Regions from separate parts of the Arthrobacter sp. Z5-13 genome, predicted to be linked through region 2. Evidence: predicted binding sites of a transcription regulator. Region 2 holds the regulator's gene; the other holds the start of a gene.
What was found. Region 2 encodes LexA, which represses DNA repair genes until DNA is damaged. Its sites were predicted from a motif close to TCGAACANNTGTTCGA; they were not measured.
Positions count from the first base shown of each region.

Region 1: the regulator LexA is predicted to act here: its motif matches at 10,921-10,936, upstream of M1E02_RS09230 (DUF6504 family protein).

Region 1 covers NZ_CP096460.1:1,924,686-1,939,598, forward strand. Annotated here, with positions in the region: gene M1E02_RS09160 (ABC transporter substrate-binding protein) at 1-1,046, opposite strand, end outside; gene M1E02_RS09165 (carbohydrate ABC transporter permease) at 1,105-2,046, opposite strand; gene M1E02_RS09170 (carbohydrate ABC transporter permease) at 2,050-2,976, opposite strand; gene M1E02_RS09175 (LacI family DNA-binding transcriptional regulator) at 3,086-4,174, shown strand; gene M1E02_RS09180 (NAD-dependent epimerase/dehydratase family protein) at 4,164-5,189, opposite strand; gene M1E02_RS09185 (hypothetical protein) at 5,207-6,091, opposite strand; gene M1E02_RS09190 (VOC family protein) at 6,230-6,610, opposite strand; gene M1E02_RS09195 (phosphotransferase) at 6,642-7,598, opposite strand; gene M1E02_RS09200 (hypothetical protein) at 7,997-8,335, shown strand; gene M1E02_RS09205 (TetR/AcrR family transcriptional regulator) at 8,367-8,978, opposite strand; gene M1E02_RS09210 (alpha/beta fold hydrolase) at 9,054-9,857, shown strand; gene M1E02_RS09215 (hypothetical protein) at 9,844-9,984, opposite strand; gene M1E02_RS09220 (chorismate mutase) at 10,125-10,445, shown strand; gene M1E02_RS09225 (hypothetical protein) at 10,453-10,839, opposite strand; gene M1E02_RS09230 (DUF6504 family protein) at 10,996-11,340, shown strand; gene M1E02_RS09235 (DNA polymerase III subunit alpha) at 11,337-14,858, shown strand.
Region 2 covers NZ_CP096460.1:2,935,268-2,950,180, reverse strand. Annotated here, with positions in the region: gene recA (recombinase RecA) at 1-687, shown strand, start outside; gene M1E02_RS13880 (regulatory protein RecX) at 674-1,207, shown strand; gene miaB (tRNA (N6-isopentenyl adenosine(37)-C2)-methylthiotransferase MiaB) at 1,287-2,843, shown strand; gene miaA (tRNA (adenosine(37)-N6)-dimethylallyltransferase MiaA) at 2,847-3,782, shown strand; gene dapF (diaminopimelate epimerase) at 3,876-4,820, shown strand; gene M1E02_RS13860 (class I SAM-dependent methyltransferase) at 4,801-5,415, opposite strand; gene hflX (GTPase HflX) at 5,992-7,560, shown strand; gene M1E02_RS13850 (ATP-dependent DNA helicase) at 7,553-9,619, shown strand; gene lexA (transcriptional repressor LexA) at 9,634-10,383, opposite strand; gene M1E02_RS13840 (LysM peptidoglycan-binding domain-containing protein) at 10,746-11,309, shown strand; gene M1E02_RS13835 (histidinol-phosphate transaminase) at 11,400-12,518, shown strand; gene hisB (imidazoleglycerol-phosphate dehydratase HisB) at 12,580-13,206, shown strand; gene hisH (imidazole glycerol phosphate synthase subunit HisH) at 13,203-14,012, shown strand; gene M1E02_RS13820 (hypothetical protein) at 14,012-14,173, shown strand; gene priA (bifunctional 1-(5-phosphoribosyl)-5-((5-phosphoribosylamino)methylideneamino)imidazole-4-carboxamide isomerase/phosphoribosylanthranilate isomerase PriA) at 14,241-14,913, shown strand, end outside.

The DNA.
Region 1 (14,913 bases), 1.0 Mb from region 2:
CGGGTCTTCACGCCGTCGTCGACGTTTGAGTATTTGAGGAAGCCGTAGGCAAGGGCAGCCTGGGTGCCGGCGGCGGGGATAGCCAGTGAGCTGCCGCCGTTTTCGGAGCTGCTCTTGCCGCCTTCCTCCCACTGGGGAAGGGGCGCTGCGCGCCATTTGCCTTCTCCTTCGGCCACACCGGAGGAGAGGTTGCCGGGCATCCAGGCTCCGATGGGCAGAGTGGCGATGGTGCCGCTGCCAAGGCCCTTGTACCATTCGTCGCTCCAGGAGCTGACGGGAGCCAGGAGCTTCTCATCGATGAGCTTCTGCCAGGTTTCGGTGAACTTCTTGGAGCCGTCGTCGGAGAAGTTGACGGTGACGTTGCTGCCGTCCACCTTGTAGGGCTTTCCACCTGCCTGCCAGATCATGCTCGTCGTAAAGCCTGCGTCCCCGGTGTCGTTGGCGATGTACGCGTTCGGATCGGCCTTCTGCAAGGCACGGCCGGCTTCCAGGAATTCGTCCCAGGTCTTGGGCACCTCAATCCCATGCTTGTCGAACACCTCTTTGTTGTAGAACAAGGCCATGGGACCTGAGTCCATCGGCAGCCCGTAAACTCCACCCGCGGCCTGCACGGAAGACCAGGGGCCGGGGGTGAAGGTGTCCTTGAGCTCCGAGGCGCCGAACGGGGAGAGATCTGTCACTGACTTGGCAAGGGAAAACTGGGGGAGTGCGTAATATTCGATCTGAGCTACGTCAGGGACGCCGGATCCTGCCGAGATGGCGTTCTGAAGGGCGGTGTACTGGTCATTGCCAGTACCGGCGTTGACGAGTTCCACGTCCACGTTCGGGTACTTGGCTTCGAAGCCTTCGACCACTTTCTTAAGGGTTGGCTCCCAGGCCCATACGGTGAGCTTGCCGCCCTTTTGAAGGGCTTCTTCAACGGCGTTGCTGCTGACGGTCTGCTGGGCGGCCGGGGCGCCACCCCCACAACCGGTCAGGCCCAGTGCCAGTGCTGCTGCGACTGCCGAACCTTGCAGCAGGCCGCGACGGGTCAGGGTGTTATTCATGGTCTTCCTTCTACTTGCGTTAGTGGTGCATGTGCGGAGGGCGGTGGTACGGGGGACGCTATTCTTTGACGCTTCCGGCCGAGAGGCCCGACTGCCAGTAGCGCTGCAGGAGCAGGAAGGCGACGATCAGGGGCAGGATGGTGAGCAGCGATCCGGTAATGACCAGATTGAAGATTGCTTCGCCTCCGGCGGTGGCGGCCTGGGCATTCCAGGCATTCAGGCCAAGCGTGAGCGGGTACCAATCCGGGTTCTTCAGCATGATCAGCGGGAGGAAGTAGTTGTTCCAGGTCGCCACCATGGTGAACAGCAGCACAGTGACAATGCCGGGTGTCAGCAGCGGCAGGCAGACCTGGAAAAACGTCCGTGCTTCACTGGCTCCGTCAATCCGGGCGGACTCGAGGATCTCCGTGGGAATCGCTTCTGAGGCGAAGGTCCACATGAGGTAGAGGCCGAACGGGGAGATGAGCGAGGGGATGATGACCGCCCAGGGAGTGTTTGTCAGGCCCATTTGGCTGAACATGAGGAAGGTGGGAACGGCCAACGCTGTGCCGGGTACCGCGACTGCGCCGATGACTACAGCGAAAACACCTTTCTTGCCGGGGAAGTCGAATTTCGCGAGCGCGTAGCCGCCAAGTACGGCAAGGAAAGTGGCACCCCCGGCGCCGAGAACCACGTACAGGACCGTGTTGGCGAGCCAACGGAGGAATATTCCGCCGTCATAAGTGGCAGTCCGTGCGATGTTGTCCCACAGGGCGAAGTCGCCGTCGAACCAGAGGCCGAAGGAGCTGAAGAGTCCTTCCTGGGTTTTGGTGGAGTTGACGAGCAGCCAGAACAGCGGGGCAAGGCTGTACAGGAGAACCAGCCCCATGGCGAGGGTCAGCCCGATGCTTCGCTTCGATCGTCGCTTAGGGGCAGCAGGGGAGGACCGCAACCGTGCTGGGGTGGCGGTTCGTCTGGCCGGCGGGATGGTTCCGGGGCGGGTGACCGTGGGGACGCTCATTGTTTAGCGTTCCTTTCGCATGCCGCGGACCTGGACGGCGAAGGCGATTGCCATAGTGAGCAGGCCCATGATGATGGCAACTGTGGCGGAATAGTTGTACTGCTGGCCTGAGAAGGAGAGGGAGTAGGCGTACAGATTGGGGGTGAAGAACGTGGAGATGGTGTTCGGCGACAAGCTCTTGAGGATGCTTGGTTCGTTGAAGAGCTGGAAGCTTCCGATGACAGAGAAAATCGTCGCAACCACAATGGCGCCTCGGATGGCCGGCAGTTTGATGGCCGTAATGACTCTGAGCTGCCCCGCACCGTCGATTTCGGCTGCCTCATAGAGCGACTTCGGAATCACCGTAAGCGCGGAGAAGAAGATCAGCATGTTGTAACCGATGAATTCCCACGTCACGATGTTCCCGATCGAGAGAAGGACCAGTTCGGCGGACAGCGGACTCGGCAATGACAGCCCGAAAGCCTGGTTGATGTTCCCCACCAGCCCGAAGCGTGTCCCGTACATGAATCCCCACATGAGGGCCGCCACCACAGCGGGTACGGCATAGGGCAGGAAGATCGAGATGCGGAAGAAGGACTTCCCGTACAACCGGCCGCTGTCCAAAGCCAGGGCCACTAGCAGCGCGATGAAGAGCATCACCGGTACCTGGACGGTGAGGAACAGCGAGACCCGCCCCAGCGCAGACCAGAACTGCGGATCAGTCAGGGCACGGACGTAGTTGTCCAGGCCCACGAAGGCGGTTCCGCCAATGAGCTGGTTCCGGAAGACGCTCAGGTAGATCGAGTAGGTGATCGGCGCCAGGAACACCAGGGCAAAAACCGCCATGAAAGGGCCGATGAACCACCACCCTGCCCAGGATCTCCGGCGGGCTCTCCGCTGGACTTCAGCGGAAGCCGCGGGCGCGGCCAGCGATGGGGACGCCATTGTCATGAAAGGTCCTTTGCGTTCTCAGGCAGCGGAAACAGGGGTTTGGTTACGTAAACATAGCTCGGCCCGTAAAAAGAGTGTTTACGTAAACATGATTGGGTACGATGTTGGCATGCTCACAAAGTCTGGTCAACCTCATCGTGCTGCCGAGGATGTGCGGGAGGGATCTCCGGCTCGTGACCGGAAGCGGCGGGTGTCCATGGCCGATGTGGCAGAGCTGGCCGGTGTGTCCTCCCAGACCGTCTCCAGGGTCTCCAACGGCAGCCCCGACGTCATTGAGGCAACCCGCCAGCAAGTCATCTCCGCCATGAACGAGCTCGGCTACCGGCCCAACAGTGCTGCCCGGGCGCTGAAGCGCGGCAGCTTCCGCACCATCGGCGTCATCCTCTTCTCCCTATCCTCGATCGGTAACGTGAGGACTTTGGAGGCCATCGCCCTGCACGCCGCCAAAAAGGACTACGCCATTACCCTTATCCCGGTGACGGCACCGACGCAGGCCGAGGTTCAGGGGGCGTTCTCACGCATGGGGGAGTTGGCCGTCGACGGTGTTATCGCCATCATGGAGATCCATCTCCTGGATGCAGCGACAGTCTCGGTACCGCCGGGAGTCAAAGTGGTGGTGGTGGATTCCAATGCCGGCGAGACGTACAGCGTGGTGGATACGGATCAGGCCGATGGCGCGCACAAGGCGGTGGAACATCTCCTCGACCTGGGCCACCAGACCGTCTGGCATGTGGCCGGTCCGGAGGAATCCTTCGCGAGCGGGCGCCGCCAGCAGGCCTGGCGGAAAACCCTGCTGGCCCGCGGTAAGGACGTTCCGCCCGTAGTGCGGGGAGACTGGTCAGCCGAGTCAGGCTATAAAGCCGGGCTCTGGCTCGCCGGGCAGGAAGGTTGCACGGCAGTCTTTACCGCCAACGATCACATGGCGCTCGGCGTCCTCCGCGCGTTCCGGGAGAAGGGCAAGGCAGTTCCGGAGGACATCAGTTTGGTGGGATTCGACGACGTGCCGGAAGCATCGTCCTACAGCCCGCCTCTGACTACAGTTCACCAGGACTTTGCGCAGGTCGGGCACCGCTGCGTGGACGATGTCCTCCGCCAGATCAGGAGCAATTCCACCGAGCCCGGGATGACTCTGGTACCTACAAGCCTGGTGGTGCGTGAGAGCACAACAGCCCCGCGGGACATCGATGTCAGTGCGTGACTAATTTTAGCTGCTCATCTTCGGCTTCGTAGTCGAAGCGTCCTTCGAAGAAAGGCAGATTCTGGGCTTCCGCGCCATCTCTCTGGAAGGCGTCAGCCAGCCAATCGAGGGATTCGGCCACGGTCTGCGCGTACGTTCCCACTGGAACATAACCGAGTTTGGCGGCGGCGCTCATATCCAACACCATCGGCGAGGTGCTGTCCCAAGGCGTCCGTCCGACGTCGGACAGTGGGTCCTCTTCCACTGGCACTTCCCTCCAGGAGTGCCGGAAATGCCGGGCGGCGGTGCGCGCAATTTCCAGGACGGTCGGCGCATCTGGATCTGCGCCGTTGAGCACACGGGCACCCCGCAGCCCTGCGACAGTTTCAATCAGTGCTGCGAGATTTACCGCAGCGCTGGTGTGATCGACTGACTTGCCGCCGTTCCGGAGGAAAATAGCGGATCGACCGTCCATGATCCGCTTCACGAAGAACCATTCGCGTGCGGGTGCGGCGCCTTGGCCATGAACTTTTGAGGCTCTGATGACGGTGACCGGATTCCCGCTGTCCAGTAGAGCCTGTTCTGCAGCCACCTTGTTGGGGCCGTATCCTTCAGCCGTGTGGTAGTCGCCGCTCCCTGCCGCCAGCGTGGGGTTGGTCTCCGAGATGGGGCCATCGAATTGCGGGCGCACCACGGAGTTCACGTGCCGGCCTTCAGCATCGACGTATACGGCCTTGCTGGAGATCATGACGGTTGACCCGATGGACCCCAGGAACGGGAGCACGAGCCGCGCATCAGAGGCAGTGAAGGCAAGGCAGTCGACCAGCAGATCGGCGCCATCATTCAGGGCTGACCGGAGTGACGATGCATCCGCCCGGTCCAGAATACGGTGCCTGGCACCCTTGGCTTCCAGATCCGCGGGCATCCGTCCAGGGTTCCGGCTGCACACGTCGACCTGCCAGCCGGCGGCTAGCAGTCTGCGCGCCACAGCCTGCCCGATAGCCCCGGTTCCTCCCAAAATCACAGCTTTTGACATACGCCGACTCTAGCGGCTTAGCTGCTGCCTCCCGCCCCTCCCGTTGCCGTAGGCGTCGCGTCATCAGTAGCTTCGCCAATTTCCGTGCCCGACGGCGACGGCTCGGGTGTGTTGTCCCGTACGGATCCAGTCGGGGACGGTGAGACGGTTGTTGTGTCGGTTGACGTGCTGGTGGGTGAGCGTGTCGCCGTGGGTGAGGAACCGTCGTCGGCCTTGTCCAGGACCTCGTTGATGAGTTTCTCCAGTTCAGTCTGGTCATCCTCGCCGAGTGCGGCCCCGCTCTTCGTAGCCACGACGAGCAGCCTGTCCTTTCCCGCCGAAACCTGCATCAGCATGTCCGAGGTCCCTTCGCCACGGGTGCTGAGGGTGGCGAACGTTTCGTCCGCCTCGGTTTCGGCTTGCAGTTCCTCACTTTTGACGTCGAGGCGCTGCCCCGCGACGTCAATCGTGAACTGGGCGCATTCACCCATCTTCCCCCGGATATCCCTGACCAGTGACTCGGCGTCGGGTCCCTCCTGGCCGGACTGTGCAGACAGCGTGCGGGGTTTCTCACTGTCGGAAACTGCCACGGCCACTTCGCCGTTCTCCACACTTTCGAGCAACCCGGCGGTGGCGATGGACCTGCAGCCGCCGGGATTCACGGTTGCAGTACCCATGAGGAGCCGCGCGATCCGCTCACCCTGATCAACCTGGTCGGGGGAGTAGAGCCTGAGCTCGTTCCCATCGTCGTCCTTCATTCCTGAAATCAGGTCCCGGAGTTCGTCCTCGCTGTAGACCTTGCTTTGCGCCTCTGTCGGGGCAGGACTGCCGGGGCTGGTGGTGCCCGAACCCCCGCCTCCGGTGCAGGAGGAGAGGGTGACGGCGGCAGCTGCCGCCAAGGCGAGTACGGACAAGTTCTTCACTTAAACCACCCCAATAAATGGAAAGCATGCTTACGAATTCAAGATTAGGGCTGATCGCTGTGCCGCGATAGAACCTCCTGGCCCGCGGGAGGATTTGTATTCAGACCGTGACGTTGGCCGTGATGTTGCCGGTGAGACTCACTTTTCGTCTTCAACATCCTGGACGGATCGGGATAACAGACAGAACTCGTTGCCCTCGGGATCGCTGAGGACCACCCAACTGACGTCAGGTCCCTGGCCCACATCCGTGCGCCGGGCGCCGAGGGCGAGCAGCCGCTCGAGCTCCTCGCTGGTGGATACGCCGTCCGCCCGCAGGTCGAAATGCAGCCGGTTCTTTACGGTCTTGCCCTCAGGCACGGCGATGACATCAATCGAAGGCCAGCTCCCATCGTCCGGTCCAATGCTGATGATGTCCGCATCCTCGTCGACTACGCACCAGCCCAGGACGGCGCACCAGAAATCGGCCACCACCCGTGGTTGGATCGCGTCGATGGCAATGACAGCTAAACGGCTCGGCATGGCACCACGATAGCCCAGCGGGGGAACGACATTAGACAGCCGTTGCCCATCCTGCCGGATCGTCGCCGGGCGGGATGGCATTGATTCCCTGCCACAGCGTAAGTACGTGCAGCCACTGGCGCTCAAGCCCTGTGAGCGGCCGCACTGTTTCGTACCCGTGCAGTAGGGCCTGGCGGACGCTGGCTGGCGTTGGTTGCCAATGGGTGAACCGGGTACTGAGGTAGACAGATGCGTTCGCGAGGTCGCTTACGCAGTAGTCCAGGGCGACCTCGTCGAAATCGAGAACGGCAACAATCTCTGTACCGGAGGTGAGCACATTGGAGGACCTGAAGTCGTTGTGGATCAGCTGCGGATCGCTATCGATCGGCGGGAGTGACGCTATCTGTTCACGTAATATTGCGGACGCTTCCGGTGCCCTGCCTTGGTCATCATGCTGCAGCCAATACTCTATGCGCCCGCGCAAATCCAGGGTCCCATGTGTGTGTCGCCCTAACTTGGTCAACCGGCTGTCTCCCTGTTTTGCCAAAGCGCAGTGCAAGCGCGCCAGCGAGGCCCCGGCCCTTCGGACCGCTGTGCCGGCAGTGGTGTCAAGCAGTTCGCCGTCAATCTGCGGTTGCACCGTGACGGACGAGGAATCGATGACAACTCTATGCTTGCCGTCAGTGGCCGCCAGCGGAGGAGCCACTGGAAGCCCTTCTTTATGCAACGCATCCAGCAGATCTGCGGTCCCGGCGAATTTGACGAACTGATCCTGGTCCCGGGACCACTTTGCAATCAAGGCTCCGTGATCCGTGCTGATCCAAGCAATGGCGTTGTGGTCGCTAATGATAATTCGCTCGCAGGTGTGCACTTTAATGGCCCAGGCGTCAGCAAGAACCCTTGTGAGCCAGCCGCCCGCTTCGTCGAAGCTGCCCAGGCCAAACCTGTTCTTCAGTGCGCTCTGTGGTTCGGTGGACTCCCACAGCATTGATAACCCGGATGGAAACATCCTCAGAAGTCTAGTCGAGGCAGCCCGGCAGGGGAGACAGTATGGCGAACTTCAACTGGGCCCGCGTCGTGCCGCCGTCGAAATCCGGATGCTTGTCTCAGTGCATAAAGCCGCTGCCGTCCTTGTCCCGGTCGTACTTACCGCAACGGGTGCACCGCCTGTAACGGCCGCTGCCATCCTCTGCAGATTCTATGTGCCAAGCATGGCGCAAATTGAGTTTGCACATGAGCATCTTGAGCATGGCGCTCTCCGTTCTGACGCACGCTTAACCCGCAAACCGCGGTCGCTACGTGAACACCCAAAGTTTACGCTGTGCCTCTGCGGGCCGGTAGTGAATGGGCCGCCATGGAGGCGCCTCGGTGCCACTCCAACCAGGGGCGATAGAGTTCCGAATAATCATGAAAAACGAAAAGTACGTAAGTTATCTGGTTTCTCTGATCAAGAATTTCGATTATTCGATGTTGAGCGACGCAGAATGGGATGCGTTAACGGACATTGACGCGTCCGACGACGTCCAGCTGTCAGAGGCGATTCGTGATGTTGTCAAACCTGAATATGCTTCCTGGGATTCGTCGTCCAGGCAGTTGGCGAAGGATGCGCTGGAAGCTTGCTTGGCGCTCCCCGACTACGACTTCGGAGCAGTTCTTCGCAATGTGGAGATGCCGTTCGCTTCCAATCGGAACCCCCGAACCTTTTTCCTGTTGGTACAGCAAGCAGTGCTGGAAGACACCGCTTAGGCCTTGCTGATGCTGAATCCTGTCCCATCTTTCAGGAATCTTGACCAGGGCGGGTGGCTGGCCATGCTGTCAGGGCCAAGTCAACCACCTCATGAAGCGCGGAGCGTGTGACTCCTGTTGCTGCTGCGGCAGATAGGCCGTGCCAGAGGGTCATAATGAAGTCGGCCAGGACCGGGGCGGACTGGTCCGGTAACTCCCCGGCCTGCATCGAGGACTCGATGCGATCCTGAAAAACCTGCGCGTTGGCCCGTTGTTTCCGTGCAACGGCTGAGCGAACATCGAACGTTCCAGGTCCTCCGGACATTGCAGCGCTGGTGGTGAGACATCCTGCGGGTTGATCGTCTGCGGTAAACCGGTCAACACTCTGGTGGAGTATTCTCGCGGCCGCCGCGGCCGCGGTCGGTTCCTCCGCGCAGGCATCAATGAAGATCGCCGCATACTGCCGCATATACGTATCCACGGCTTCTGTGAACAGCTCGAGCTTGTTGCCAAAGGCTGCGTACAGGCTGGATTGGGCGATGCCCATTGCTGAGGAGAGGTCAACCAAAGAAGTGCCCTCATAGCCCTGCCTCCAGAAGATCTCCGTGGCACGTTGGAGTGCAACGCTGCGGTCAAAGCTGCGGGGTCGGCCGGTAGGGGACATGGATCCCAATCTAGTGCGATCACTCCAGAAGGTGCTACCGTGACTTCTGTTGTAACCACCCCAGAAAGCTGAATAATGGACCAGTATGAGGTGCAGGTGGAAGAGGGCTTTGTGGCTGTCCACCGTCACGGAAATGTTCACGAGCAGGAAACGCCGTTGGTGATGATGCCCGGTGTGATGAGCGATGCTGCCGGGTGGGGGACTGTTGCGAACCTTCTGGCGCGGGACAGGGAGGTTCATGTTCTCAATCGCCGCGGCAGGTATCCAAGCTCGGATCTTCCCTCCGAGTATTCGCTCCTCACGGAAGTGGGGGACTTAGGCGCCGTCCTCGCGGCCCTGGGGAGGCCGGCGCAGGTCTTTGGTTGGAGCCTTGGCGGGCTAGTGGCCCTTGAAGCAGCGGCATCCGGGGCTGAGGTGGTGTCGCTGATTGTTTATGAGCCTGTCATGGCACCATTCGGGGACGAACAGATAAAGCCCCTGCGGGAGGCCCGCGACCGGGACGATTTCGATGCGATGGTCGAGATCGTTAACCGGGATATCTCCGGATATCCACAAGAGCACGTGGATGCGTTGCGCAGTGAAGGCAAATCCTGGGCCCACCTACGGGAGTTGGCGATTCCGCTGGCCGACGAGATCGAGGCACTGAACGGGTTTGTACCTGATCTGGAGAGCTACGGTAAAATCAAGACGCCCACCGCAGTTCTTAGCGGGACAGAGAGCAGTCCGGTCTATGGGGCGCACTGCACGCGTATCGTGCAGGCACTGCGACGCCCGGTAACCACTTCACTTCAGGGCGTGGATCATCTTGTCCACATCACTGCACCTAACGTTTTGGTAGATGCCGTCCGAGAACACCTCAGCCTCCCTAAAGGCGTATGAATTTCCCCGCCGGGAATTGGAGGTGAAGGGGCAGTGCCATCTGGATGGGAGCAAGGCCGACCGTTTCGTCGAGCAGCTCGTTGATCGAGGTCTGCCCATCCAGCTCGCCGGAATGTTCCTTATCCATATACCGACCCTATGTGCGTTCTCGTACTGGTGAATCCAAGACACGCGTTTCAGACCTGGCCGCCTGTTGTGAACCTCTACTCTGCTAACTGCAAGGGAAAGAAGTCGACTCGGGTTGCATCCTTGGATACTGTCAGTCACATGCCCACAAATCACGGACTCGACAAAAACTCCCAGGCCGACAAAGAACAGCTCGCCGCCGTGCGTGTGGCAGTTGATGAAGTGGACGAGCAGATTGTGAGCCTCATCGCCCGTCGAGAACGGCTGATCCGCATAGCCGGGACGCTCAAAGGGGACAGTGCAGAAGTGCGCGCCCCGGGCCGGGTGGAACGCATTATCGAGCACGTCCGGTTCGCAGCCGTAAAGAAGGGCATAGATCCCGGGCTGGTGGAAACGACCTACCGGACGATGATTTCCGAATTCATCGAACTGGAACTCAAAGTCCAGAAGGACAACGGCTGATCCAGCTTTAGAGAGACTCCTGGACCTGAACGCCTGCCTGGAACTCCCGTCCGTCGGCTTCGCTGAAGGCTGATATCAGGTGCCCCTTGCCGAGACCCATAATGGTGCTCAGTGGAAAATGCCCTGTGATGGTGCTGCCTGAATGCTCCACTCCGTCCAGGTCGAAGTTCTCCTCGGTGCCGTCATGGTTGAAGGCATAGAACGAGACTGCCTCGCCATTCATGAACTCGATTCCAAGCCTTCGTTGATGTGAGAGGTCAGGGGTGGACGCCACAAGCCCCACCACGTAGGCGCCCGAAGACGGAATGTTGCCGTCAATATCGAAAGTCGCCACCAAATGTGAATTTTTGGCGGCGATGCTGGCGTTTCTCAGGAGTGCTTCATTGGAACTCATGGCTCCATCCTGCTCTCTGCTTCCCCTTCCGTCCACCCCCGACCTAGGTTTTGTCATGCCCCGGGCGTAGACTGAGAGTATTCGAAGATATATTCGAAGAAGGAAGTTTCTTAGGAAGTTTTACAGGAGTTGTCAGGAAGTTGCACGGAGGCACCAATGGGGATATTCAGTGATGGCGTAGAGGTGGAATGCGCTCCTGGAGGTCAGCCCTTGAACCTTCTCTGGGCAGGCCGCCGCTACACCGTGTGTGCAGAAGCTGTCCGCTGGTTTGAACGGCGCCAATGGTGGGCTGAGGAAAAAAGGGCACCCCTGGGGGCAGGCAAGGGATTGGTTGATCATGAAATCTGGCGTGTTCAGGTCAAAGGTGAAAATCAGGGTGCTCCGGGTGTTTCGCAGGAACCGTTAACACTGGACCTGTCGCGTGATATTGGCAGCGGACGCTGGAGGCTTCTGCGGATTCATGATGCCCTTCAGTCAAAGACAGCACCAAAAACAGCATGAGCTTTACCCACCTTCACGTTTCCACTGCCTTCAGCGCCCACTATGGAGTCTCCTGGCCGGAACAACTTGCCAGTGCTGCAGAGGCTGACGGGGCAACAGCGTTGGCGTGCACCGACAGGGACGGGCTGTATGGAACGGTCAAACACCTCAAGGCATGTATGGCTGCGGACCTCGATCCGGTAGTGGGGGTTGATCTCGCAGTGTTTGACGACGACGGCGATCACCGCACCCAGCTTTCGGGCCGGATTGTTGTCCTCGCCCATGGACACAACAACGGAGCTGGCTACCGTGCCCTCTGCCGGCTTATCTCCGACGCCCATGCCAGGACAACAGGCAAGGCCGGGGGAGTGGTCCCTGTCGCCGTGACCCGGGCGGAGCTGGCCTCCCGAACACTGGATCCAAACACTTTGAAACCGGTCCTGACTGTTCTCATCGGACCCGATTCCGACGTCGGCCAGTCCATGGGAGGACGGAAATACCTTCTTCCCCGCACCTTATTCAAGCGCTGGCTGGAAGCAATGCCCCAGGGGACTGTAGTGGCCGAAGTCGTGTCACAGCTAAGCGCCCCAGGTGCCCCCCTCAGCACTGCCCATGCTGTACGCATGCTCAAACTTGCAGCTGAACACCATGTACCAGCAGTCCTGACCAACGCCGTCAGGTACTGCGAAGAGGACGGCGCTGCCACAGCAGATGTCCTTGATTCGGCCCGAACACTGAAATCTCTCCCGGAGCTATCCTCAGCTCCCCTTTTGCAACCAACTGGGCAGGGATGGCTCAAGTCCGAGACGCAAATGGTGGAGCTGGCCAAAGAAATCATCCAGTCAGCGGGATACGGCACAGCTGACCTGAAAAGACTGCTTGCTCAGACGGAGGCGCTCGCGGACCGCTGCCGGATGGATCCTGTCTCAGACATGGGCTGGAAGCAACCTGTTGTTCCTGAAACTTCCGTTATCGGCATTACTGGTGATCCTTTGGTTGAACTTACCCAACGCTGTGAGGCAGGGATAGGCCGCCGCTTCGCGGGGATCTCAGGTAAGCAGGAAGCTGAAATGCGCTCCCGGTTAGAGCATGAACTCAGGATCATCGGAAACCTCGGCTTTGCCTCCTACTTCCTCACCGTTGCCGAAGTTTCCCGCATGATCCTGGACATGAACGTCAGGGCGGCAGCAAGAGGCTCCGGAGCTTCAAGTTTGGTCAACTTCCTCATAGATATCAGCCAGGTGAATCCCCTCCAGCACGACCTCGTATTTGAACGGTTTCTTTCCGGTGACAGGGCAACCTTGCCCGACATTGACATAGACGTTGAGAGCGCCGAAAGGCACAATGTCTACCGGAAAATCTTCGAGCGGTTCGGTGCTGAACGGGTCACCCTGATGAGCATGCAAAATGGATACCGCGCTCGCGGTGCTGTCCGCGATGCGGGCCTGGCCCTTGGAATGGACGACGGAGAAATAGGAGAAATCGCCAAGCAGCTGTGGCGCTTTTCCGCCCGTAAATTCCGCGAAGCCCTTGCCGAGAAACCGGAACTGCGGGAGTTCGCAGGCCGTGTTGAACGGGATTTTTCTGAGAACCAGCAGCTTGATCTTCTGGTAGATCTCACTGAACGTCTGGACCGGTTGCCACGCCACATCTCCATGCACCCCTGCGGAGTGATCCTGGGCGATTCCACCCTTTTGGACAGGACACCGGTCCAGCCCAGCGGACTTGGATTACCCATGAGCCAATTCGATAAACACGACATGGATCCCATGGGGATGCTGAAGCTCGATGTCCTGGGAGTCAGGATGCAAAGCGCTATGGCCTTTGCTGTCCGGGAAGTAATCCGGCTGCATCCCTCCAAGGCAGAGGTCGTTGCAGTTGGTTCCTATCCTTCAGGGAACGACGGGAAGGGCCCTGACTACATCTCCGAAGACGGGCATATCGACCTCAACGCAGTGCCCCTGGACGATGAACCAACTTATGAGTTGATACGCAGCACCCACACGCTGGGGTGCTTCCAGATTGAATCTCCAGGGCAGCGGGAACTGGTAGGCAAAATGGCCCCTAGGGATTTCAATGACCTGATCATCGACATCTCGCTTTTCCGCCCTGGTCCCATGAAATCGGATATGGTCAGGCCATTCCTGGAGCACCGGCACGGGTTCGCACCGGAGGTCTACCCTCATCCGGATTTGAAGCCCGTCCTGCAGGAAACCCACGGAGTCACCGTTTTCCATGAGCAGATCCTGAAGACTTTTGACGTGATGACAGGGTGCGGGCTTGCCAGGGCTGACGAATTCCGTCGCATCCTGGGGAATGAAGCCCTGGAATTCAAGGTTGAGGAGTTCTTCCGTCGTGAGGCCAAAGCAAAAGGCTATTCCCCGGAAGTTGTGGACAAGGTCTGGGGAACACTGAAGTCTTTTGCCAGCTTTGGTTTCTGCAAGGCTCACGGGGCGGCCTTTGCTGTTCCCACCTACCAGTCGGCCTGGTTGAAGGCACATCATCCGGAAGCGTTCCTTGCCGGGCTTTGGGAGCACGATCCTGGCATGTACCCCAAGCGGCTTCTTGTTGCAGAAGCCAGAAGGATGGGGATCCCCATCCTTCCCCTGGACATCAACAGGAGCAAAGCCGAATACCGGGTAGAACGGGTTGAGTCGGGGGAGCATGCCGGAAAGCTGGGGATCAGGCTAAGCCTCAAGGGCATCTTCGGATTGTCAGGCTCAGAGCTTAAGCGGATCGTTGCCGGGCAACCCTACGATTCCCTGGCGGATTTGCGGGCACGTTCACGCTTATCCAAGCCAGGCATCAAACGGCTGGCCCAACTGGGTGCGTTTGATTCCCTTCACCGTGAATCCGGAAACGATGCCAACCGTGCTGACTTGGTCCTTCATCTGCAAAACCTTCAGAGCCGTTCCACCAAAAAAGGCGTAGACATCATTGAAGGGCAACTGGCGCTGCCTTTAGGGGATGTGGAACTGCACAATCTCCAGCGGGGGCAACCGGCTCCCACCATGGTGGAGAACGTCCGTGCAGAACTTGATCTCATGGCAGTGGACGTCAGTGAGCACTTGATGGAGAGTCACCGGCCACTCCTGAACCGGCTGGGGGTCACAACCGCCGATAAGCTGCTCGGCCTTCGTAACGGCACTGAGGTGTTGGTGGCCGGTGTCCGGATTGCCACCCAGACCCCGCCCATGAGGGGAGGACGGCGTGTTGTTTTCATCAGCATCGACGACGGCACCGGATGCGTGGATTCTGTCTTCTTCCACGAGGCACAGGAAATGGCCGGTCCCTTGCTGTTCGGAACACGCCTGCTCTTGATCCGGGGAACCACCCGGCGGACAGGGCCCAGGGGGATAAGTTTGAGCGCCAGCATGGCGTGGGATCTCAGCAGGATCGAAACCCTTCCCTTCCGACCGCCGGAGCAGAACCAGGACAGGACGGCTTCAAGCATCAATGACGATCAGGTGACCTTTGGCCAGGCCGGCCCTCTGGACGGGATCGGACGCAACCTGGCCATCACCGGGCTCGGGAGCTGAGGCTGCGCCGGCGGCTGCCGAGAAACCGATACGATGGACGAGGCTGGCTGTGGTC
Region 2 (14,913 bases):
GGAGAGCAGGCCCTCGAAATCATGGACATGCTGATCGGCTCCGGCTCCTTGGATGTCATTGTCATTGACTCGGTGGCAGCCCTGGTTCCGCGTGCCGAAATCGAGGGCGATATGGGCGACAGCCACGTGGGCCTCCAGGCACGGCTCATGAGCCAGGCACTCAGGAAGATCACCGGGCGCTTGAGCCAAACCAAGACCACCGCGATCTTCATCAACCAGCTTCGTGAAAAGATCGGTGTCTTTTTCGGATCTCCGGAAACCACCACCGGTGGTAAGGCCCTGAAGTTCTATGCCTCCATCCGTATCGACGTCCGCAGGATCCAGACGCTGAAGGAGGGCGCGGATTCGGTCGGAAACCGGACCAAGGCCAAGATCGTCAAGAACAAGATGGCGCCCCCCTTCAAGATCGCGGAGTTCGACATCATCTACGGTCAGGGGATCTCCCGCGAGGGCGGCATCATCGACATGGGTGTCGAGCACGGAATCATCAAGAAGTCCGGTTCCTGGTTCACCTATGACGGCGACCAGCTCGGCCAGGGTATGGAAAACTCACGACGCTTCCTGCGTGACAACCCCGAGCTTGCCGCTGAGCTGGAAAGGCTCATCAAGGAGAAGCTCGGCGTTGGCGTGAAGCCTGCAGCCGAAACCGAAGCCGCACCGAAGCTCAAGGCCGTTGACGGCTTCTAATCGCACCAGGGATCCGGCTGCGCTCGATGCGGAGCCGGACCCAGCGTCGGTCGCCCGCGCCATAGTGTTGAGGCAGCTGACCAACTCGCCCAAGAGCCGCCTTCAACTGGCCAGGAAGCTCGCCGAGCGGAACGTACCTGAGGACGTCGCGGAGGCAGTTCTTGACCGCTTCGAAGAGGTTCGCCTGGTTGACGACGCGGAGTTTGCTGATGCCTGGGTGCGTAGCCGCTCCCAGTCGCGAAAACTGGCACGCGGCGCCCTGAGACGGGAGCTTGCGGAGAAGGGCATAGATTCCGAAACCGCATCGCAGGCGCTGGAACAGATCACGGATGAGGCCGAGGAATCCGCAGCGCGGGAACTTGTGATGCGGAAGCTGCGCGGTTCCGGCCCGTTCCAGGATCGAAGCGAGCGCGACAAGGCCACTCGCCGGCTGGCGTCCATGCTTGCGCGGAAGGGTTACAACCCCTCCGCGGCCTTCAGGATTGTCGGAGAGGTCCTGGATTCCGCCGGCGATCCCTGATCGCTGGGAATTCAGGCAGGCCAATGGCTTTCTCGGACCCCCACAAGCAGGCAGGCGTTTCAACCGTTACCCTTAATGGGTGAGTTTGACCATTCCTTCGCCGGCAGCCGGCACCCATTCCGCCTCAGCCACTTCAACTGCCTCGGATGCGGCACGTCCGCGCACCTACGAGGTCCGCACGTTCGGTTGTCAGATGAACGTCCACGATTCTGAACGAATGGCAGGAATGCTTGAGTCGGCGGGCTACGTTCCGGCTGCTGCAGAGCAGGCAGACGTTGTGGTGTTCAATACCTGTGCCGTGCGGGAGAACGCCGACAACAAGCTTTACGGGAACCTGGGCATGCTCGCCTCTGTCAAGGAAGCCAATCCCGGAATGCAGATCGCTGTTGGTGGATGCCTCGCTCAAAAGGACCGCGAGACGATTCTCCGCAAAGCCCCCTGGGTGGACGCCGTCTTCGGCACCCACAATGTGGGCGCCCTACCTGCCTTGCTGGAACGGGCACGGCACAATAACGAAGCCCAGCTTGAGATCCTGGAATCCCTCGATGTCTTCCCCTCCACGCTGCCCACCAAGCGTGACTCCGTCTATTCGGGATGGGTGTCCATCTCGGTTGGCTGCAACAACACCTGCACGTTCTGCATCGTCCCTGCTCTCCGAGGCAAGGAGAAGGACCGCCGGCCAGGCGACATCCTGGCGGAGATCCAGGCACTTGTTGATGACGGCGCGATCGAAGTGACGCTCCTTGGCCAAAACGTCAACTCCTACGGCGTGGAGTTCGGGGACAGGCAGGCCTTCTCGAAACTGCTGCGGGCTTGTGGGAACATCGAAGGGCTGGAGCGGGTTCGATTCACCAGCCCTCATCCTGCTGCCTTCACGGACGACGTCATTGATGCCATGGCCGAAACGTCCAATGTCATGCCTCAACTGCACATGCCACTCCAATCAGGGTCGGACAAAGTACTCAAGGACATGAAGAGGTCCTACCGTTCCACTAAGTTCCTTGGAATCCTGGACAAGGTCCGCGAAAAGATTCCCCACGCAGCGATCTCCACGGATATCATCGTCGGATTCCCGGGAGAGACGGAGGAGGACTTCCAGGCGACTCTGGATGTTGTGGAGAGGTCACGCTTTGCGACAGCTTTCACCTTCCAGTACTCCAAGAGGCCCGGTACCCCGGCGGCTGACCTGCCGGATCAGCTCCCCAAGGCAGTCGTCCAGGAACGCTTTGAACGTCTCACCGCTTTGCAGGACAGGATCGCTGCGGAAGAGAACGCGCGGCAGCTTGGTAAGCGTGTTGAGGTGATGGTGACGGCCCAGTCCGGACGAAAGGCAGGGGAGACCCACCGGCTCTCCGGTCGTTCCCAGGACCAGCGGCTGGTTCACTTCTCTGTTCCCGAAGGAGCAGAAGCGCCCCGCCCGGGTGATCTTGTCACGGTCACTATTACTGAGGCCGCTTCTTTCCACCTTGTCGCTGACCCTTCCACCCCCGAGGATTACAGTCTCCGCCGCTCCCGCGCCGGCGATGCCTGGGACAGATCCCAGGCCGACTCCTGCGGAGTGCCCGCACCTTCAGGGAAATCCGGTAAGGCCGGAGTCTCCCTGGGGATGCCCTCCATTCCGGTCCGCGGACGCTAGAGAATGCCAGACGCCGGTACCGCTGCAGTAAGGGTTCCCACAGACGGCCCGCCACCGGTGATCGCCGTCGTCGGGCCCACTGGCTCCGGCAAATCCGATCTGGCCGTGGGACTGGCCCTCGAACTTGATGGTGAGGTTATCAACGCCGATTCCATGCAGTTTTACCGGGGCATGGACATCGGTACCGCCAAGATCAGTCTGGAAGAACGCCAGGGAGTGCCCCACCACTTGCTGGATACCCTGGACGTCACCGACGAAGCCAGCGTTTCTGACTTCCAGCAGCAAGCCAGAGCGGTCATCGACGCAATCCATGAGCGGGGGAAAAGGGCCATCCTCGCGGGCGGTTCTGGCCTCTATCTGCGGGCGGCTCTGGATGTGCTCGAGTTTCCCGGAACGGATCCCGCCATTCGTCGACGCCTTGAGAACGAAGCCGCGTCCGAGGGTGAAGCCGGCCTGCGTTCCCGCCTTGAACGCCTGGACCCCGTATCAGCGGCACGCCTGGGAGACACCCGCCGGGTCATCCGCGCCTTGGAGGTCTATGAGTTAACCGGGCGCCCTTTCAGTTCCTACATGCCCACGCGTGAGTACGTCCGGCCCACCGTGCAGATTGGGCTGGAAGTGGATCGGGACGTCCTCCGCACCCGGCTCGCCCAACGCGTTCATGGGATGGTAGAGAACGGCCTCCTTGAGGAGGTAAGACGGCTCGAATCACGCGGACTGAGGCAGGGAAAAACCGCCTCCCGTGCCCTCGGGTACGCGCAATTTTTGAAAGTACTCGATGGTGTCAGCGACGTTGCGGAAGCGGCGGAGGAGACCATTGTGGCCACCAGGCAATTCGCACGCCGGCAGCTGACGTGGTTCCGGGGGGATCCCAGGATTGCCTGGCTGGATTGGCAGGATCCTGCACTGTTGGAGAAGGCAGCAGCCTTCTGCCGATGAGGGACATCCCGAGGGTTTCCCGTCGGGTTTCCAGGGAAGTGGCTTCGCCGGAAGGTTTTCCGGCTAACAGGACCAAGACGGTAACCTTGGACCATGAATGAGACCCTTGAAGAGACCCCCGCACATGCTCACCAGGGCTTGAGCGGCTTGTCGTTCTCGAAGGGTCATGGCACGGGAAATGACTTCGTCCTGATCGCCGATCCGGCCGGCACCTGGCCTATTGGGCCTGAACAGGTAGCCGAACTGTGCGATCGCCACCGCGGAATCGGCGGCGACGGCCTCATCCGCGCGGTGCCATCACGTTTCCTTCCTGAAGGCCGGGACCTGCTGGCCCATCATCCGGACGCTGAATGGTTTATGGACTACCGCAACGGGGATGGCTCCCTGTCCGAGATGTGCGGCAACGGGGTGCGTGTTTTCGTGCATTTCCTCATCGCACAAGGACTGGTCAGCCTGGACGAGGGAGCTTCATTGACCATTGGGACCCGCGGCGGCGTGAAGGTGATCGTCCGCAGCGGTTCGGGATATGCGGTGGACATGGGGCCTTGGGAATTCATCTTCCCCGAGGATGCAGCAGCCCGCGCAATGGACTCGCTCGTCAGCGCACACGGACTCGAGGTGGCCCGGCCCGCTCTCTCTGTCAGCATGGGAAATCCGCATACTGTTGTTGCCCTTGCAGAGCTTTCCGAGCTCGAGGCAACGCAGCTTTTTACCGCACCCCATGTAGATCCCACTCCACCGAACGGCACCAACGTCGAGTTTGTGGTGCCGTCCGAACCCCTTGTCCATGATGGTGTGGGAACCATAACGATGAGGGTTCACGAGCGGGGCGTCGGCGAAACGCAGTCGTGCGGGACTGGCGCCTGCGCAGCAGCCGTCGCGATCCGGCATTGGGCAGGCGAGGGCGCTCCGAATGCGTGGAACGTTAGAGTTCCCGGCGGCGTAGTGGGCGTGAAGTTCTTCCCCGGGCCAGACGGGCGCGAGCACGTGGAGCTCAGCGGCCCCGCCGTCATTGTTGCTACTGGGACGCTTTCCTGACCTTCAGGATCCGGAAGGACTTCGAGGTACTCTCGCGGGTCACCGTGAAGGATGAATCCAGCTCCGCTCCCAGCCACCGCTGCAGTGAATCGGATCCAAGGTTTTTTTGGACTACCAGCCAGGCAGAGCCACCAGGGGCGAGCCGGGGAAGCCATCGCAGCAGGAGCGAATGAAGTTCGTCCTTACCGATCCGGATCGGGGGATTTGACCAGATGGTGTCGAAGATGATTCCTGGGTCTACCTCGTCCGGCAGGCTCGCCCGGAGATTTCCCAGACCCAGTGCGGCAGCGTTTTCGTTCGTCAGGGTCACGCATCGCTCGTTGACGTCTACGGCGTAGACGTTCGCATGGGGTGCACGCAGGGCCATGGTCAGGGCGATTGGACCCCAGCCGCACCCGATATCAAGCAGGTTTCCCTGCGGAGACGGCGCTGGTACCTCGGCCAGTAAAACGGCCGTCCCCTTGTCAATACCCTCGGGGCTGAAGATTCCCGACGATGTATGGAGCTTCCTCGTCTCACCGGCGAGTTCGACCGTCAGCGGCTTGCGGGTGAATGGCCCTGCCGGCTGGGCGCTGAAATAATGTGCGGACTCCATAACTGGCCAGATTAGTTGGCCTGCAGCTCGATGGGAAACCGGGGGTAGGCCCATCTGGTATTCTTTAATCCATGTTCTTGATCTTTGAGTAGCGGCGATTCAGCCCGGCGCAGGCGAGTTGGCATAATAGCCCGCCTGACTGCCCGCTTATCGTCCCGCAGCGATGCAGGTAACTTCCTTCCGCTTAGCGCGCTCAGCACCAGTGCTTTCAAAGTCAATGAACCATAGACAAACCCTCCCGACACCACGCCACCCGATCACCGTCGGCGGCCGGAGGCAACGTCTATCGGATGCAGGCGAATGATCCCACTGGCAGATCAACTGGGTGCCCGAACCCCATGGAGTCCATCATGATCAACCAAGGCATCTGACAACACCACCCGAAGTCTCTCTGGCCGGCAGACCGCTTCCGCGGGAGCCCCCAGCCACGAACGTCCCCAACCATGCCCGCCACGGCACCGCAGCCGTGGCCACCTGGAGGAACAATTGACCAATAGCCGTCAGCCCACCGCGAATACAGCACCACAGCCCGGCAAAGGGCACTATTCTGAAGATGTAGAACCGCTTAAGGAGACCATGACCAGTCAGCACAACACCGGACCAGATTCAGCCGCGCAGGATATGTCCCCTGAGGAGATCCAGGCTGTAATTGACCGGATTCTCGCCAAGGATGTACCGGCCAGGAATATCCGGAAGGCGGACGATGACAGCAAGGGTGTCTTCGGCAGGGCCCAGGCCATATCAGGGCTCGACGACGAGCACACCAGCTACGACGGTGATCAGCAGGATCTCGAGGAACGGCGCGCACTGCGGCGGACCGCGGGACTCTCCACCGAGCTTGAGGACGTTACCGAAGTCGAGTACCGGCAGCTCCGGCTCGAACGTGTAGTCCTGGCGGGGCTGTGGTCAGAAGGAACCCTGGCGGATGCTGAGAACTCCTTGCGGGAACTGGCAGCGCTGGCAGAAACCGCTGGCTCAGAAGTACTCGACGGCCTCGTCCAGCGCAGAGCCAAGCCAGATCCCGGAACTTTCCTTGGCTCAGGCAAAGCCCTCGAACTGAAGGACATTGTGATGTCCACGGGCGCGGACACAGTTGTTGTCGACGCCGAATTGGCTCCGTCACAGCGGCGCGGTCTCGAAGACATCGTCAAGGTCAAGGTCATTGACCGTACCGCGCTTATCCTCGACATTTTTGCCCAGCATGCCAAGAGCCGGGAAGGCAAGGCCCAGGTAGAGCTGGCCCAGCTCGAATACCTCTTGCCGCGCCTGCGTGGTTGGGGTGAATCCATGTCCCGCCAGGCCGGTGGCCAGGTGGGTGGGGCAGCGGCCGGGATGGGCTCGCGTGGTCCTGGTGAAACCAAGATCGAACTGGATCGGCGACGGATCCGGACGCGGATGGCAAAACTGCGGCGGGAAATCGCCGCCATGAAGCCTGCGAGGGAGACCAAACGGGCCAACCGCCGTCGTAATGCTGTCCCTTCTGTTGCGATTGCCGGGTACACCAACGCCGGCAAGTCCTCATTGCTGAACAGACTGACCGACGCCGGTGTCCTGGTGGAGAACGCGCTGTTTGCCACGTTGGACCCGACGGTCCGCAAGGCCGAGACCGCAGACGGGCTGGGCTACACCCTTGCCGACACCGTGGGTTTTGTCCGTTCACTGCCCACTCAGCTGGTGGAAGCGTTCCGCTCCACGTTGGAGGAAGTGGCCGATTCCGACCTCATCCTCCACGTGGTGGATGCATCCCACCCGGATCCGGAAGGCCAGATAGCCGCCGTCCGTGCTGTATTCAGCGAAGTGGATGCGCGCAAGGTCCCGGAGATCATCGTGCTGAACAAGGTGGACGCCGCGGATCCGTTCGTGGTGGAGCGGCTGAAGCAGCGCGAACCCCGGCACGTGGTGGTTTCCGCCAGGACAGGCCAGGGCATCAGCGACCTGCTCAAAGCCATCAGCGAATCCATTCCAAGGCCAAGCGTCAAACTGGAACTGCACATCCCCTACAACCGGGGCGACCTGATCAGCAAGCTGCACGAAACGGACGCAGAAATCCTTACCCTCGATCACGATGAACACGGCACACGTGCCGTGGTGATGGTCCGCGAAGGTCTTGCCGCTGAGCTGGAATCCTTCGTCACCAATGACTGAAGCGGATCCGGAGGCGAATGCATCGGCCAGTGAGCGGTTTGTGCTTGAACTGCTCGACCGGGCTGTCTCCGGAATGGGCGGCGAGAGCCGCACCGGTCAGCACGAAATGGCCCGGCAGGTGGCGCGCGCAATAGACAGCGGCGACCACCTGCTGGTCCAGGCAGGAACAGGGACCGGCAAGTCCCTCGCCTATCTCATTCCCCTCATCGCCCACTCGCTGGTCAGCGACAAACCCACCCTTGTCTCCACCGCCACACTGGCTTTGCAGACCCAGATTGTGGGAAGGGACTTGCCCAGGCTGCTGGAAACGCTAACCCCTGCGCTGGACCGGCCTGTGAAAGTGGCACTCGTCAAGGGCCGCGCCAACTACGTCTGCCGCCACAAGCTTGAGGGCGGTTTTCCATCCGAAGAGCCGTCTGAGGGACAGTTGTTCTCGCTGGGGGAAGATACCAGCGTGCCGCACTTTGCAGCCGCCATGGGTGGTCCGTTGTCCCAACTGGGCAAAGAAGTGGTCCGGCTGCGGGAATGGGCTGACAAGACCCACACCGGCGACCGCGACGAGCTGATGCCTGGCGTGACTGACCGTGCCTGGCGGCAGGTTTCAGTCACGTCCATGGAGTGCCTCGGGGCCCAGAAATGCCCCATGGCAGCCGAGTGCTTCAGTGAACTGGCCCGTCAAAACGCTGCAGAGGCCGACGTCGTCGTCACCAACCACGCCATGCTCGCTGTAAGCGCATTCGAGGGCCTGGCGGTGCTCCCTGAGTACGACGTTGTGGTGGTGGACGAGGCCCATGAACTTCAGGATCGCGTTACAGGGGCAGTCTCCGGGCAACTCTCTGTGGCGATGGTTCATGCGGCGGCCTCCGGAGCGCGCAAGCACACCGGCATAACTGTCGAAGCCCTCAACTCTGCCGCTGCCAACCTGGAAGTCGCGATTGCAGGGATTCCCAGCGGTCTGCTGCCCAGCGGGCTCAACGACGAACAACTCGACTGTGTGGACCAGCTCCGCGATGCATGCCGTGCGGCGCTCTCCGATTCCAAGGGGGACAGTTCCACCACGGCCGACGGCGGGCGGCAGCTGGCGCGTTCACGCCTCCTGGTGATCCTGGAACTGTGTGAACGGCTGATCTCGGCACGGGAAAACGCCGAGGTGGTGTGGATTTCGCGAAACAGCACCTTTGATCCGCAGCAAGGTTACTCAGCGCCGGACGACCATTCCCCGGCTTTGATCAACGTGGCGCCCCTGAGCGTCGCCGGACGGCTACGCGAAGGCCTGTTCGAGGGACACACCGTTGTGCTGACATCAGCGACCCTGGCCATCGGTTCCGCTTTTGAGCCTGCCGCGGGGGGATTGGGCCTCGTAGGACCAGGTGCGCCGAGCTGGACCGGAATCGACGTCGGCTCGCCTTTCGACTATCCGAAACAAGGGATTCTATACGTGGCGGGTCACCTGCCGAAGCCGGGCCGGGGAACCTCACCCGAGGCCCTCGATGAGCTCGAAAAGCTGATCCTTGCATCCGGGGGCGGGGCGCTTTGCCTGTTCTCCTCGCGCCGCGCGGCGGAAGAAGCTGCGGAAGCCCTGCGTCCGCGGCTCGACGTGAACATTCTCTGCCAAGGGGACTCGACCATGACCGCACTGGTCCGGCAGTTTGCGGATGAGCCTGACACCTGCCTGTTCGGCACAATGTCACTGTGGCAAGGAGTGGACGTTCCGGGGGGTTCGTGCCGCCTGGTGGTGATCGACAGAATTCCCTTTCCGCGTCCTGACGATCCCCTCATGACCGCCCGGTCCCGTGCCGTAGCAAAGGCAGGGGGCAACGGCTTCATGTCTGTTTCTGCCACCCACGCCGCGATTCGGCTTGCCCAGGGTGCCGGCCGCCTCATTCGCTCGACGGGGGACAAGGGGGTTGTGGCCGTCCTGGATTCCCGATTGTCGACTGAGCGATACGGTAACTTCCTGCGCGCTGCCCTTCCGCCATTCTGGCCCACCACAGACCCCACAATCGCGGTGGCAGCATTGAAACGCCTGGCCGAGGAAACGCGGGTGGCGAGTAGCTAGATGGACCGCAGGGCTTAGATGGACCGCAGGACCGAGACCACTTTGCCCATGATGGTGGCATGATCGCCCAGGATTGGCTCGTACTGGGTGTTCTGTGGGAGCAGCCATGTGTGACCGTCCCGCTGCCGGAAGGTCTTGACGGTGGCTTCATCGTCCAAGAGCGCGGCCACGATATCGCCGTTGACAGCATCGCTTTGGCGGCGCACAACCACCCAATCGCCGTCACAGATGGCGGCATCAATCATTGAGTCGCCGGCAACCTTGAGCATGAACAGCTCGCCGTGTCCAACGAGCTGGCGGGGGAGCGGCATGAACTCCTCAACCAGTTGCTCGGCGAGAATAGGCCCGCCTGCGGCGATACGCCCGACGAGGGGAACCATAGCGGTATCTGTTGCGCCGGCCAGTTCCGTCACCGGCTGACGGCCAACACTCCGGAGCCGGGTTGGCTTTTCCGGCCGGGCAGGCTCGGTTCCGCCTTCTTCCAGGGTCAGCGGCATCAAAACTTCCATTGCCCGCGGACGCTTTGGATCCCGACGCAGGTAACCGAGTTTCTCAAGCTGCGAGAGCTGATGGGTGACGCTGGACAAACTCGCAAGGCCCACCGTGTCCCCGATTTCGCGCATGGACGGCGGATAGCCGTTGTCGTTCACTGATCGCTGAATGGTCTCCAGGATCCTCTTTTGGCGAAGGGTGAGCCCCTTGGGCGTTCGGGCAGTCTGCGAGGCCCTTGGGGTGGCCTTGCTGCCCGCGGCTTGTGCTGCCATTTTCGCCAACGCCTTTCCATTTTTCCGGCCGCTGAGCGGCAGCCGCCGGAATGTTCTGCCTGAATGTCAGACCCTGCTGATCAACTGCAGATGTGGTTGTCCTGATCGATCTTTCTTTGATCAAACGTAGGCCAGCCAAGAGAGTTTTTCAAACATTTGTTCTAGTGAGTCTCGACAATGTTCGATCATAGATGCTAAAACTTACACAGTAAGGTTCGAATATGTGTTCTAGTCAGCTTCCTAATTTGCCGGCTCCGGTCACCACATCCGTTCAAACGTTCGAAAGTGGAGGCCGTGGGCAAGTGAATTTCTTGCAATCAACGAACACAACGGGCAGCACAGTAGGGTCCAGGAGGACGGTCATGTCAGCTACATCTGCGTTCCACGAGTTCTTTCCGCAATCGGTTTCCGGGGAGCCTCAATCGGAGAAGACGCTGTGCACTTCCGCCGTCGCGCATCACGCCGGTGCCTGGCAGGAGGCAGCCGCGTCGTTTGAGTACGGAGTGGTCCGTCCCGGTCGGGAAGCATGGGCCAGCGACGAAACCAGTGCCTACGAAGGAGTGCGTGCCTACGAGGGTGCCGGCGCCGAGGGCGCAACCCATAGCCGGGTGCAGGCGCCGTTGCGGCTTACCCGGCGCGGGTGGATTGTCCTGGTGGTCTTGCCCCTTATGCTGCTCACCGCCTTCCTGATGTCGCTCTCAGGGTTCCTTACGTCTCCGGCCAAGGCGGCGGACACCGTCTCAGAGCTCTCCCTGACCCGCACTGTGACCGTCACCGTGCAGCAGGGGCAATCCTTGTGGGCGATAGCCGGCACCGTTGCGCCTGAACGCGATCCGCGGGATGTGGTGGCAGACATCGTGCAGTTGAATAACCTCGACGGCGGAGCGGTCAGCCCGGGACAGCAGCTCTTTGTCCCGTCCGCATGAGCCTTTGCGTGGGCCCTGTTGTCGACTTCCCGCAATCCCCGTGGGCGTCACAGTTTTCCGGCCCCGGCATCGGGCACTTAAACTGTTCTGGTGACTGACCAGCTAGCGCGCCTGAATCGACTGCCACTCCGCGACAATCTCCGGGGCCTGACGCCTTACGGTGCGCCGCAACTGGATGTGCCCATCCTGCTCAATGTCAATGAAAATACCCATGGCGTGCCTGAGGATGTCCTGAAGGCAATTTCGGAGGCTGTCACAGCCGCCGCCGCCGGCCTGAACCGGTATCCCGACCGGGAGTTCAGTGAGCTCCGCTCAGCGTTGGCTGAATACCTGGGGCATGGGCTTGGGGCTGAAAACATTTGGGCTGCCAATGGCTCCAATGAAGTGCTGCAACAGACGCTGCAGGCTTTTGGCGGACCTGGCAGGACGGCAATGGGCTTTCCCCCCACGTACTCCATGTACCCGTTGCTTGCCAGCGGTACTGATACCGAATATGTCACGGGCCTGCGCGCTGCGGGCTACGGGCTCAGCGCAGAATATGCCGCCGAACAGGTCCGGGAGCGGCAGCCGAACATAGTGTTCCTGAGTTCGCCCAACAACCCCACAGGTACCGGCCTGGGGCTGGATGTTGTGAAGGCTGTCTATGAAGCAGGAGAGCAGAGCCAAACCGTTGTTATCGTGGATGAGGCTTATCACGAGTTTGCACACGACGGTACTCCCAGTGCACTGACGTTGCTCCCCGGACGGGAACGCCTGATAGTGACGCGGACTATGAGCAAAGCGTTTGCCCTGGCCGGTGCCCGGCTGGGCTACATGGCGGCAGCACCGGAGGTCACTGATGCCCTTCGCCTGGTCCGCTTGCCCTACCATCTGTCAGCGGTCACCCAGGCGACGGCTCTCGCAGCGCTCCAGCACAGGGAAGCTTTGATGGCTGATGTTGAGGACATCAAGGCGCAACGGGACAGGATCGTCTCGGAGCTCACTCGAATGGGCCTGAAGCCCGCCGCCTCTGATTCCAACTTCGTTTTCTTCGGGGGACTGGAGAATCCGCACGCAGTCTGGCAAGCACTTCTTGACTGCGGAGTCCTGATTCGCGACGTCGGCATCCCAGGGCACCTGAGGGTTACGGCGGGAACCGAGGCTGAGACCACAGCATTCCTTGAGGCTCTGGAGCGCATCCTGACAGGGCAATCCGCAGTACCGGCCTAAACTTGAACCAAGACCCAGAAGCCGCAGGCTTTGAGGCCCTTCTTCCAAAGGACACATCACCATGAGCAACACCGGATCCATTGCTGGCGCGGCACGGACTGCGCGCATGGAGCGCGCCACCAGTGAATCGTCCGTGCTGGTCGAGATCAATCTGGACGGAACGGGAGTGTCGGACATCGATACCTCGGTTCCTTTTTACGATCACATGCTCACGGCGCTCTGCAAGCACTCGCTGATCGATATCACGGTCAAGGCCACCGGTGACACCCACATCGACGTCCACCACACTGTGGAAGACGTCGCCATCACCTTTGGTGAAGTCCTGAAAGTGGCGTTGGGTAACAAGGCAGGCATCCGCCGCTTTGGAGAAGCCACTGTTCCCCTTGATGAAGCACTCGCACACGCGGTAGTGGACGTCTCCGGAAGGCCCTATCTGGTGCACGGCGGCGAACCTGCCGGCCAGGAATACCACCTCATTGGCGGGCACTTTACGGGTTCACTCACCCGCCATGTCTTCGAAGCCATCACCCTGCACGCGGGAATATGCCTTCACATGAACGTTTTGGCCGGCAGGGATCCCCACCACATTGTGGAGGCACAGTTCAAGGCGTTCGCCCGGGCACTGCGCGCGGCAGTGGAAACCGATCCGCGCGTGGACGGAATCCCATCAACCAAAGGGGCATTGTGACCGGAAAGCTCATCCAGGACGGCGCGATCGTCGATCCGGAGGCCACCGCCAAACCCGCTTCGCCGGAGGGTAAGCCCACCGTTACGGTCCTGGACTACGGGTCGGGCAATGTCCGCTCTGCTGTCCGGGCGCTGGAGCGTGCCGGGGCCGAAGTGATCCTCAGCTCCAAGCCACAGGACGTCCTCAACGCCGATGGCCTCGTTGTTCCCGGCGTCGGCGCTTTCGAAACAGTGATGAACGAACTCAAAGCCGTGGACGGTATTAGGATGATCGGCCGGCGCGTCGCCGGCGGCAGGCCCGTCCTGGCCATCTGTGTAGGGCTTCAGGTGCTGTTCGAAGCCGGCGTTGAGCACGGCACAGAGGCCGCAGGAATGGGCGAGTGGCCTGGGAAGGTCGAACTGCTCCCGGCTGACGTCGTGCCACACATGGGCTGGAATACGGTTAAGGTACCGGAGGGTTCGCACCTCTTTGAAGGTGTGGAGAACGAACGCTTCTACTTCGTTCACTCTTACGGAGTCCAGACCTGGGACTTCGATGTGATCCAGCCGCGGATGGCTCCGCCACTGGTAACCTGGTCGGAGCATGGGGCCCCCTTCATTGCTGCGGTTGAAAACGGTCCTCTCGCTGCCACCCAGTTCCACCCGGAAAAGTCCGGTGACGCAGGTGCCCGCCTCTTGCGAAACTGGGTCAACGGGCTGCGTCATGGGCAGCGCGTTGGGGCTCCTGCCTCCACAGAAGCGCCTCCTGCCTCCACGGAAGCCGCTCCAGCCAGCACGCCTTCAGCTCAACCCGCAGCAGACGCCTAGTGTGGTGGTCCATAGCGCTGATGGGTCTCGCCGGGTTGCTGGTGGGCGGCGCGTTGTCCTTCAGGCAACAGAAAGCTCCGTTCTGGCTCCAGATCGTGTTCTATACGCTTGCTGGAATGGCGTTGCTGGCTGCCTACCTGCTGACCCTGCCTGCCGAATAACAGCCTGCCGAATAGCATCGCTGCGGGCCACATTTCCTACTCCGCCCCACCACTCCTGAGGACCATGATGAACGACGAAACCCTGCTGCCGGTACTTGAACTGCTCCCGGCCGTTGACGTAGTGAACGGCCAGGCCGTACGCCTGGTCCAAGGCGAAGCCGGCAGCGAGACCAGCTACGGGACTCCGCTTGAGGCTGCTCTGAACTGGCAACAGCAGGGCGCGGAATGGGTTCACCTTGTTGACCTTGATGCTGCTTTCGGCCGCGGTTCGAACTCGGAGTTGCTGCGGGAAGTCGTTGGCAAACTCGACATCAAGGTGGAACTTTCCGGCGGGCTGCGGGACGACGAGACACTGGAGAAGGCGTTGGATCTGGGCGTCGCCCGGGTGAATCTCGGCACCGCTGCCCTCGAAAACCCGGAGTGGACTCAGCGTGCCATTGACCGCTTCGGCGACCGCATCGCCGTCGGGCTCGACGTCCGCGGAACCACTCTTGCAGGCCGAGGCTGGACGAAGGAAGGCGGCGATCTGTGGGAGGTCCTGGAGCGGCTGGAAGCGGCTGGTTGCGCCCGTTACGTCGTCACTGACGTCACCAAGGACGGAACGCTGCAGGGTCCGAACGTGGAACTGCTGCGCCAGATGGTGGAGAAGACCCGTAAGCCTGTCGTAGCTTCGGGAGGAATCTCCAGCCTCGAAGACCTCAGGGTGTTGCGTTCACTTGTCCCACTGGGCGTCGAAGGAG